Regions from separate parts of the Escherichia sp. TC-EC600-tetX4 genome, predicted to be linked through region 2. Evidence: predicted binding sites of a transcription regulator. Region 2 holds the regulator's gene; the other holds the start of a gene.

Region 1 (4,939 bases), 1.2 Mb from region 2:
AGGTTTTTTCATCACTACAAACTCCTTTGCGATAATCCTTGCAAAATCAGGTCGATATGACAGGTCACCGTCTGGTTGATCAGTTCGGTCTTTTCTTCATCGAACGCGGTCCAGCCGGTACGTAACAGAATTGTTTCTTTGCCAAGACGGAACGCCAGAATCTCACCAATCAACGCATGGGTATGAAGGATCATGCGGGTGTCATTGGCGTCGCAGCCGGTCCAGGCGGCAATCAGGCGTGTCAGGTGGCTGTGTAGCGGACTAATCACCTGTTCGTGCACCAGGTGGTAGGCTGCCGTGGGAGAGAGCTGCTCACGGGAGATAAACTTGCTGAGGTTGACGGTGTCATCCTGGGTGAGCAGCTTAATCATGTTCCTGCAGGCGCGAAGGATCAGTTCACGGATGGCAGCCCGATCAGGCTGTGGTTGCGCGAACAAGCGTTCGGCTTCCTCGGCATGCGGACGGAACTGCTCGCCAATAAAATCGGCAATCCACTGGGCGCAGGCGAGGTACAAATCTTCTTTCGAACCGAAGTAGTAGGTGATGGCAGCGATATTCTGCCCGGCCTGGGCGGCTATCTCGCGAGTGGTGGCGTTCATTCCATATTCACCAAACTGCGCCAGTGCGGCAGCAATCAGCTGTTTTTTCGCCTGTTCACCCTTGATTGTCATGGCAGGATTATTCATCGCACAGTCCATTCTTAATCAAATGATTGATTAAGATTATGACTCCATAGGGGAGTTGTCCAGTATGGCTAAGAATTTTAGCAACGCCAGTCACAGGGATAATTTATGCGCTGCGTCACAAAAACTGCTACACTCCGCTCCCTCATGACATTGTGGTTTTTGTCATTTTCCTTTTCAGTATCTCCCTGAAAACTACACCGGTAACGGTCGGGGCGGTTCGGAGTAGTTATGTCTTTCGATTCTTTGGGTTTAAGCCCTGATATCCTGCGCGCCGTTGCCGAGCAGGGTTACCGTGAACCCACCCCTATTCAGCAGCAGGCGATCCCTGCGGTGCTGGAAGGCCGCGACCTGATGGCTAGCGCCCAGACCGGCACCGGCAAAACAGCGGGCTTTACGCTGCCGCTGTTGCAACACCTGATCACTCGCCAGCCGCACGCCAAAGGGCGTCGTCCGGTACGTGCGCTCATTCTTACCCCGACCCGTGAACTGGCGGCGCAGATTGGCGAAAACGTCCGTGATTACAGCAAATACCTGAACATTCGTTCGCTGGTGGTGTTTGGTGGTGTGAGTATTAACCCGCAGATGATGAAACTGCGTGGCGGCGTTGATGTGCTGGTGGCAACCCCGGGACGTTTGCTGGACCTGGAACATCAGAATGCAGTGAAGCTGGATCAGGTTGAAATCCTCGTCCTCGATGAAGCTGACCGCATGCTCGACATGGGCTTTATCCACGATATCCGTCGCGTGTTAACAAAACTACCTGCGAAGCGCCAGAACCTGTTATTCTCCGCGACCTTCTCTGACGATATTAAAGCCCTGGCGGAAAAACTGTTGCACAACCCGCTGGAAATCGAAGTGGCACGCCGCAATACCGCGTCTGATCAGGTGACCCAGCACGTTCACTTTGTCGATAAGAAACGCAAACGCGAATTGCTGTCGCACATGATTGGGAAAGGGAACTGGCAGCAGGTGCTGGTGTTTACCCGTACCAAACACGGCGCTAACCATCTGGCTGAACAGCTCAATAAAGATGGCATCCGTAGTGCGGCGATCCACGGCAATAAATCGCAAGGTGCGCGTACTCGTGCGCTGGCTGATTTTAAATCGGGCGATATTCGTGTACTGGTGGCAACTGACATCGCTGCGCGCGGCCTGGATATTGAAGAGCTGCCGCACGTCGTCAACTATGAACTGCCAAACGTACCTGAAGATTATGTCCACCGTATCGGGCGTACCGGTCGTGCGGCTGCTACCGGTGAAGCGTTGTCGCTGGTGTGTGTTGATGAACACAAACTGCTGCGTGATATCGAAAAACTGCTGAAAAAAGAGATCCCGCGCATTGCGATTCCGGGCTATGAGCCGGACCCGTCAATCAAAGCCGAACCGATCCAGAACGGTCGCCAGCAACGTGGCGGCGGCGGTCGTGGGCAAGGTGGTGGTCGCGGTCAACAGCAACCACGCCGTGGGGAAGGTGGCGCAAAATCTGCAAGCGCGAAACCTGCAGAAAAACCGTCTCGCCGCCTCGGCGATGCCAAACCGGCAGGCGAACAACAACGTCGCCGCCGTCCGCGTAAACCTGCCGCTGCGCAGTAATCTTTTATGCCGGGCTATGCCCGGCATCAGGCTGATGAACAAACGCAAAACTGCCTGATGCGCTACGCTTATCAGGCCTACGTGAACTCTGCAATATATTGAATTTGCATGCTTTTGTAGGCCGGATAAGGCGTTTACGCCGCATCCGGCATTTCACAACAAGCACTTGTCAGCAATTTGAGAACACGGGAAAAAATTTATCTGTTTTACCGCCCATAAGCCACCGAGACGTTACTTCTCTATAGCCAATTGTTCGCGCAACTCCATTAAAAGGTAGCCCAGTCGATTCTTGCCCTTACCATGACCACCGTCTCCCCAGTAAGCATCGTTTTCCGTATGCTCAACCAGTTTTGCGGGCGCGGTTGCCAGCAAGAGCGCACGCAGTTCTGCATGCTGTTCGAATTTAGCGCGAAGTGCTTTTCGCATCACCTGTTCTTTGACCGACTCCCAGTTTTTACGCAGAGGCTTAGAACGATCGCGCCCCATGCGTGCGGCGACCATAGGGGAAGAAACCCGACGGATCTCTTCGCGGTATTTTTCATCAAGGAATTTTTGTGCCTGAAAATAGTGTTCTGAGGTAGGCCAGGTTTTCCCGTCAACCTTGATGGGCCAGGCGGCAAAGTTAGAAAAATCACCGTAGTCATCGCTGGTGCTGTAGAAATTTATGATGGTGTCTTGCATGACGTGTTGGATCCTTTGTGCTCGAACGGGCATTAAACCGCATTATGTTGGTGGTTATTGCGAGCCGCTTTCCAGAAACAGAAAAACCATTACCCCTGAAAACCGAAAAATGCCACAATATTGGCTGTTTATACAGTATTTCAGGTTTTCTCATGGCATTAACCGCCGCGCTTAAAGCGCAAATTGCCGCCTGGTATAAGGCGCTTCAGGAACAGATCCCCGACTTTATTCCCCGTGCGCCGCAGCGGCAGATGATTGCGGACGTCGCCAAAACGCTGGCCGGAGAAGAAGGGCGACATCTGGCGATTGAAGCCCCCACCGGCGTTGGGAAAACGCTCTCTTATTTGATTCCCGGCATCGCCATTGCCCGCGAAGAGCAAAAAACGCTGGTGGTGAGTACCGCCAACGTGGCATTGCAGGATCAGATTTACAGCAAAGATTTACCGCTGCTGAAAAAGATCATTCCCGATCTTAAATTCACTGCCGCTTTTGGGCGTGGGCGCTACGTTTGTCCGCGTAATCTGACGGCGCTCGCCAGTACTGAACCCACGCAACAGGATCTGCTGGCGTTTCTTGACGACGAACTGACGCCGAACAATCAGGAAGAGCAAAAACGTTGTGCGAAGCTGAAGGGCGATCTCGATACTTATAAATGGGATGGTCTGCGCGATCATACTGATATCGCTATAGATGACGATCTCTGGCGTCGTTTAAGTACCGACAAAGCCAGCTGCCTCAACCGCAATTGTTACTACTATCGTGAATGCCCGTTTTTTGTCGCTCGTCGGGAGATTCAGGAAGCGGAAGTGGTGGTGGCAAACCATGCGCTGGTGATGGCGGCGATGGAAAGCGAAGCGGTATTGCCTGACCCGAAAAATTTACTGCTGGTGCTGGACGAAGGCCATCACCTGCCGGATGTGGCGCGGGATGCGCTTGAGATGAGCGCCGAAATCACCGCGCCGTGGTATCGGCTACAGCTGGACTTGTTCACGAAACTGGTCGCTACCTGCATGGAGCAGTTTCGCCCGAAGACCATCCCACCGCTGGCGATCCCTGAACGTTTGAATGCGCATTGTGAAGAGTTGTATGAGCTTATCGCCTCGTTAAACAACATTCTCAATCTCTACATGCCTGCCGGGCAGGAGGCAGAGCACCGTTTTGCGATGGGCGAACTGCCAGATGAAGTGCTGGAGATCTGCCAGCGGCTGGCAAAACTCACCGAGATGCTGCGTGGCCTGGCGGAGTTATTTCTTAACGATTTAAGTGAGAAAACCGGCAGCCATGACATTGTACGTCTGCATCGGTTGATTTTGCAGATGAACCGCGCGTTGGGGATGTTCGAGGCGCAAAGCAAACTCTGGCGGCTGGCTTCGCTGGCGCAATCTTCCGGTGCACCGGTGACCAAATGGGCGACGCGGGAAGAGCGCGAAGGGCAGCTACACCTCTGGTTTCACTGCGTGGGAATACGTGTCAGCGATCAGCTGGAAAGGCTGCTGTGGCGCAGTATTCCGCACATTATTGTCACCTCCGCAACCTTGCGTTCGCTGAACAGTTTTTCGCGTTTGCAGGAGATGAGTGGTCTGAAAGAGAAAGCGGGCGACCGTTTTGTGGCGCTGGATTCCCCCTTTAACCACTGCGAACAGGGCAAAATTGTTATTCCCCGGATGCGCGTTGAGCCTTCCATCGACAACGAAGAGCAGCATATTGCCGAAATGGCGGCCTTTTTCCGTAAGCAGGTGGAGAGCAAAAAACATCTCGGTATGTTGGTACTGTTTGCCAGCGGACGGGCGATGCAGCGCTTTCTCGACTATGTGACGGATTTACGTCTGATGTTGCTGGTTCAGGGCGATCAGCCGCGTTACCGTTTAGTTGAACTGCACCGCAAACGCGTCGCCAACGGTGAGCGCAGCGTGCTGGTGGGCTTACAGTCATTTGCCGAAGGGCTTGATTTGAAAGGTGATCTGCTCAGCCAGGTGCAT
Region 2 (4,939 bases):
GAGTGTGCAGAAGGCGTGGAAGACATTATGCATACGCTGGCGGCAAAAATGGGGTTTGCCCTGCGGCATAATGTGATTGAAGCACATGGGCTCTGTGCGGCATGTGTAGAAGTGGAAGCGTGTCGTCATCCTGAACAGTGCCAGCATGATCACTCTGTGCAGGTGAAAAAGAAACCGCGTTAAGAGGGCGTACATCCTTGTACACGTCGGGCAGGAGGGATTAATTACCAGCGATATTCATTGCGGGTTTCCCAATCCACGACCTCTTTTTCTGCCTGATCTTTCTGATAACCATAACGTTCCTGGATTTTACCGACCAGTTGATCACGTTTACCTTCAATGATCGTCATATCATCATCGGTCAGTTTGCCCCATTGCTCTTTCACTTTACCTTTAAACTGTTTCCAGTTACCGCCGGCTTCATCTTTATTCATAATCAAGACCTCATCGTTAGGTTGTGAATGAGAGTACGTTCACTTTTCTTCTGAACGTGAGATTAAGTGTAGTCAGCAATTTGGCTTAGGATTATTTATTCAGAATTTTTAACCGTCACGTTGCGGCAAACCAGGTACCATTGCGCCAGTGACGCCGCCAGATAGCCGCCAGAGAAAGCCCGCGCAACGCCAGAAAGACGGTTAATGCCAGCCACAAAGCATGATTACCCAGCCACGGCAGCGTAAGGAGCGTCAGCGCAAAACCTGCGGCGGCCACCGCCATACTGTTACGCATTTCGGTGGCACGCGTTGCGCCTATAAACATGCCGTCCAGCAGATAACACCAGACGCCAACCACCGGCAAAATCACCTGCCAGATAAGATAGCGGTCAGCCAGCTGCTGAATCTGGGTTAACGACGTCAGTAACGCAATGATGTGTTCCCCAGCCAGCAAATAAACCACCGAAAACAGTAACGCTACGATCCCCGACTGGCGGCACGCTGCCCGCCAGACATCCAGCAACTGGCTACCGTCGCGCGCACCGTATGCCTGACCGGAGTGCGCTTCAACCGCGTAGGCAAAACCATCCAGCGCATAGGCGGTAAAGGTGAGTAGCGTCATCAGAACCGCGTTAACAGCGATAATGTCACTCCCCAGTCGCGCGCCAAGTACGGTGATCGCGCCGAAACAGAGTTGCAACAACAGCGAACGCAGCATGATATCGCGGTTAAGCGCCAGCAAGCGACGGAAGTTTCCTCGCCAGGCAGTTTTCAGCATTTCGCCGGAAATTCCGCGTAGTTTGAGGATTTTACGCACCATTAGCAGACCAATCAGCAATGTTGCATATTCCGCAATAACCGTCGCCAGCGCCGCGCCCTGCACGTTCATATGCAGCCCCATCACCAGCCAGACATCCAGCACAATGTTGAGGATATTGCCGACCACTAACAAAATTACTGGCGCACGGGCATATTGCACGCCGAGTAACCAACCGAGTAATACCAGATTCGCCAGCGACGCCGGTGCGCTTAACCAGCGGATTTCAAGAAAGCGCCGCGCCTGTTCCAGGACTGCCTCACTACCGCCAACAATATGCAGCGCCAGATCGATAATCGGCGTACGCAGCAGCGCAATTAACGCCCCAGCCCCCAACGCCAACAGCAACGGTTGCACCAGCGTACGGGCTAATGCCTGAGGATTTTTGGCACCATAAGCCTGCGCAGTCAGCCCGGTGGTGCTCATGCGTAAAAACAGCAACAGCATAAAGAGAAAGCTGGTCGCCGTTGCACCAACCGCCACGCCGCCCAAATAAACCGGGCTATCAAGATGACCAATTACCGCCGTATCGACCAGTCCCAGCAACGGAACGGTGATATTGGAGAAAATCATGGGTAAGGCGAGATGCCAGAGTGCTTTATCAGATGAAGTGAGGAATGCCATGCAGACAAGCCTGATGAAGAGAGATGAAAAACAAACCGCGACGCCAGGCGGCATCGCGGTCTCAGAGATATGTTACAGCCAGTCGCCGTTGCGAATAACCCCAACCGCCAGCCCTTCAATGGTGAAGCTCTGCTGACGAAGGTCAACGACAATTGGTTTAAACTCGCTATTTTCTGGCAACAGTTCGACTTTATTGCCCTGTTTTTTCAGGCGCTTAACGGTAACTTCGTCATCAATACGTGCGACAACGACCTGACCGTTACGTACATCCTGAGTTTTATGCACTGCCAGCAAGTCACCATCCATAATGCCGATATCTTTCATCGACATCCCGCTGACGCGCAGCAGGAAATCAGCATTCGGCTTGAATAAGGAAGGATCGACCTGATAATGACCTTCAATATGCTGTTGCGCCAGAAGTGGTTCACCGGCAGCCACACGACCTACCAGCGGCAACCCTTCTTCCTCTTCCTGCAACAGACGAATCCCGCGTGATGCGCCGGAAACAATTTCAATAACGCCTTTGCGTGCCAGCGCCTTCAGATGTTCTTCAGCCGCGTTTGGGGAACGGAACCCCAAACGCTGCGCGATTTCCGCACGCGTCGGCGGCATACCTGTCTGGCTGATGTGATCACGGATGAGATCAAACACCTCTTGTTGCCTGGCCGTTAACGCTTTCATTCCGCCCCCTGGGTGTATATACAGTTATGCTGTGAGTATATACAGCAAAAGGCGATTTTGGAACCATAAACTGCACAATAAACCAGAGATTTATCGAATTCTGGAAGGGTTATCCAAAATGCGACCATAACAGAATGCACCAGGTAATCACGGCGACGATAATGGCAATCAGCACCGCAGCGGATCCCATATCTTTTGCGCGTCCGGAAAGCTCATGGTATTCAGAGCCAATTCGGTCAACCACTGCTTCGATGGCGCTATTGAGGATTTCCACAATCATCACCAGCATCACGGAGCTGATAAGCAGCACGCGGGTAATCGCGTCCACATCCAGCCAGCAGGCGATGACCACCGCCAACAATACCGCTACGCCTTCCTGACGGAATGCCGCTTCGTTGATCCATGCAGCGCGTAAACCTTTCCAGGAATAGCCAGCAGCTTTGATAATTCGGGTGAATCCAGTGGTATTATTGGCCATTGAAAGAACCTTTTTACATTATGAGCGTCAATATCAGTGTACCGTTAAATCCGATGATTCGGGTTTGCGTAGCGCCGCGCGAAACATGAGCGGATACCACAGAATTTCCCATGACTTTCTGCTATCCTTGCCGCGCATTTGCATTATTAACCAGAGGCTTTACATCGTTTATGTCCGGCTGGCCACGAATTTACTACAAATTACTGAATTTACCATTAAGCATCCTGGTAAAAAGCAAGTCTATTCCGGCAGATCCTGCCCCGGAACTGGGGCTGGATACCTCTCGTCCAATTATGTACGTTTTACCGTACAACTCGAAAGCAGATTTGCTGACGTTGCGCGCCCAGTGTCTGGCACATGACTTGCCTGACCCGTTAGAGCCGCTGGAAATCGACGGCACGCTACTGCCGCGCTATGTGTTCATTCACGGCGGGCCGCGTGTGTTCACCTATTACACGCCGAAAGAAGAGTCTATTAAGCTGTTCCACGACTATCTCGATTTGCACCGTAGCAACCCAAATCTGGATGTGCAGATGGTGCCAGTGTCGGTGATGTTTGGTCGCGCGCCGGGGCGTGAAAAAGGCGAAGTGAACCCGCCGCTGCGTATGCTTAACGGCGTACAGAAATTTTTCGCTGTACTGTGGCTCGGTCGCGACAGTTTTGTGCGTTTCTCGCCGTCAGTTTCGCTGCGCCGTATGGCGGATGAACACGGCACGGATAAAACTATCGCTCAGAAACTGGCGCGCGTGGCGCGTATGCACTTTGCCCGTCAACGTCTGGCTGCCGTAGGCCCACGTTTGCCTGCTCGTCAGGATCTGTTTAATAAGCTGCTCGCCTCCCGCGCCATTGCCAAAGCGGTAGAAGATGAAGCGCGCAGCAAAAAAATCTCCCATGAAAAAGCGCAGCAGAACGCGATTGCACTGATGGAAGAGATTGCGGCGAATTTCTCTTACGAGATGATTCGCCTGACTGACCGTATTCTGGGCTTCACCTGGAACCGACTTTACCAGGGCATCAACGTCCATAACGCTGAGCGCGTTCGCCAGCTGGCCCACGACGGTCATGAGCTGGTATATGTGCCTTGCCACCGCAGTCACATGGACTACCTGCTGCTTTCTTACGTGCTGTATCACCAGGGGCTGGTGCCGCCGCATATCGCCGCCGGGATCAACCTGAATTTCTGGCCTGCCGGGCCGATTTTCCGCCGTCTGGGGGCGTTCTTTATTCGCCGTACGTTTAAAGGCAATAAACTTTATTCCACCGTTTTCCGGGAGTATCTCGGCGAACTGTTCAGCCGTGGTTATTCCGTCGAGTACTTCGTGGAAGGCGGTCGTTCCCGTACGGGGCGTTTGCTGGATCCGAAAACTGGTACGCTGTCGATGACCATTCAGGCGATGCTGCGTGGCGGCACGCGTCCGATTACGCTGATTCCGATCTATATCGGTTATGAGCACGTCATGGAAGTGGGTACTTACGCCAAAGAACTGCGCGGCGCGACGAAAGAGAAAGAGAGCCTGCCGCAGATGCTGCGCGGTTTAAGCAAGCTGCGTAATCTCGGTCAGGGTTACGTCAACTTCGGTGAACCAATGCCGTTGATGACCTACCTTAACCAGCATGTACCTGACTGGCGTGAATCTATCGATCCCATCGAAGCGGTGCGTCCGGCATGGTTAACGCCGACGGTCAATAATATTGCTGCCGATCTGATGGTACGCATTAACAACGCAGGCGCGGCAAACGCCATGAACCTGTGCTGTACTGCGCTACTGGCATCACGTCAGCGCTCACTCACCCGCGAGCAGTTAACCGAGCAACTCAACTGCTACCTGGATCTGATGCGCAACGTGCCCTACTCCACGGACTCTACCGTTCCTTCAGCCAGCGCCAGCGAGCTTATCGATCACG

Evidence for each region. Region 2 encodes LexA, which represses DNA repair genes until DNA is damaged. Its sites were predicted from a motif close to TNCTGTATGTACATACAGNA; they were not measured.
Region 1: a site for LexA is predicted at 3,079-3,098, ahead of dinG (ATP-dependent DNA helicase DinG). Genes of this name have one in related genera too.

What each region holds. Positions count from the first base shown of each region.
Region 1 covers NZ_CP079924.1:3,044,187-3,049,125, reverse strand. Annotated here, with positions in the region: gene hlyD (secretion protein HlyD) at 1-12, opposite strand, end outside; gene cecR (DNA-binding transcriptional regulator CecR) at 15-686, opposite strand; gene rhlE (ATP-dependent RNA helicase RhlE) at 915-2,279, shown strand; gene ybiA (N-glycosidase YbiA) at 2,511-2,993, opposite strand; gene dinG (ATP-dependent DNA helicase DinG) at 3,113-4,939, shown strand, end outside.
Region 2 covers NZ_CP079924.1:4,222,913-4,227,851, forward strand. Annotated here, with positions in the region: gene zur (zinc uptake transcriptional repressor Zur) at 1-183, shown strand, start outside; gene KXD89_RS20535 (CsbD family protein) at 225-434, opposite strand; gene dinF (MATE family efflux transporter DinF) at 550-1,875, opposite strand; gene lexA (transcriptional repressor LexA) at 1,948-2,556, opposite strand; gene dgkA (diacylglycerol kinase) at 2,666-3,034, opposite strand; gene plsB (glycerol-3-phosphate 1-O-acyltransferase PlsB) at 3,205-4,939, shown strand, end outside.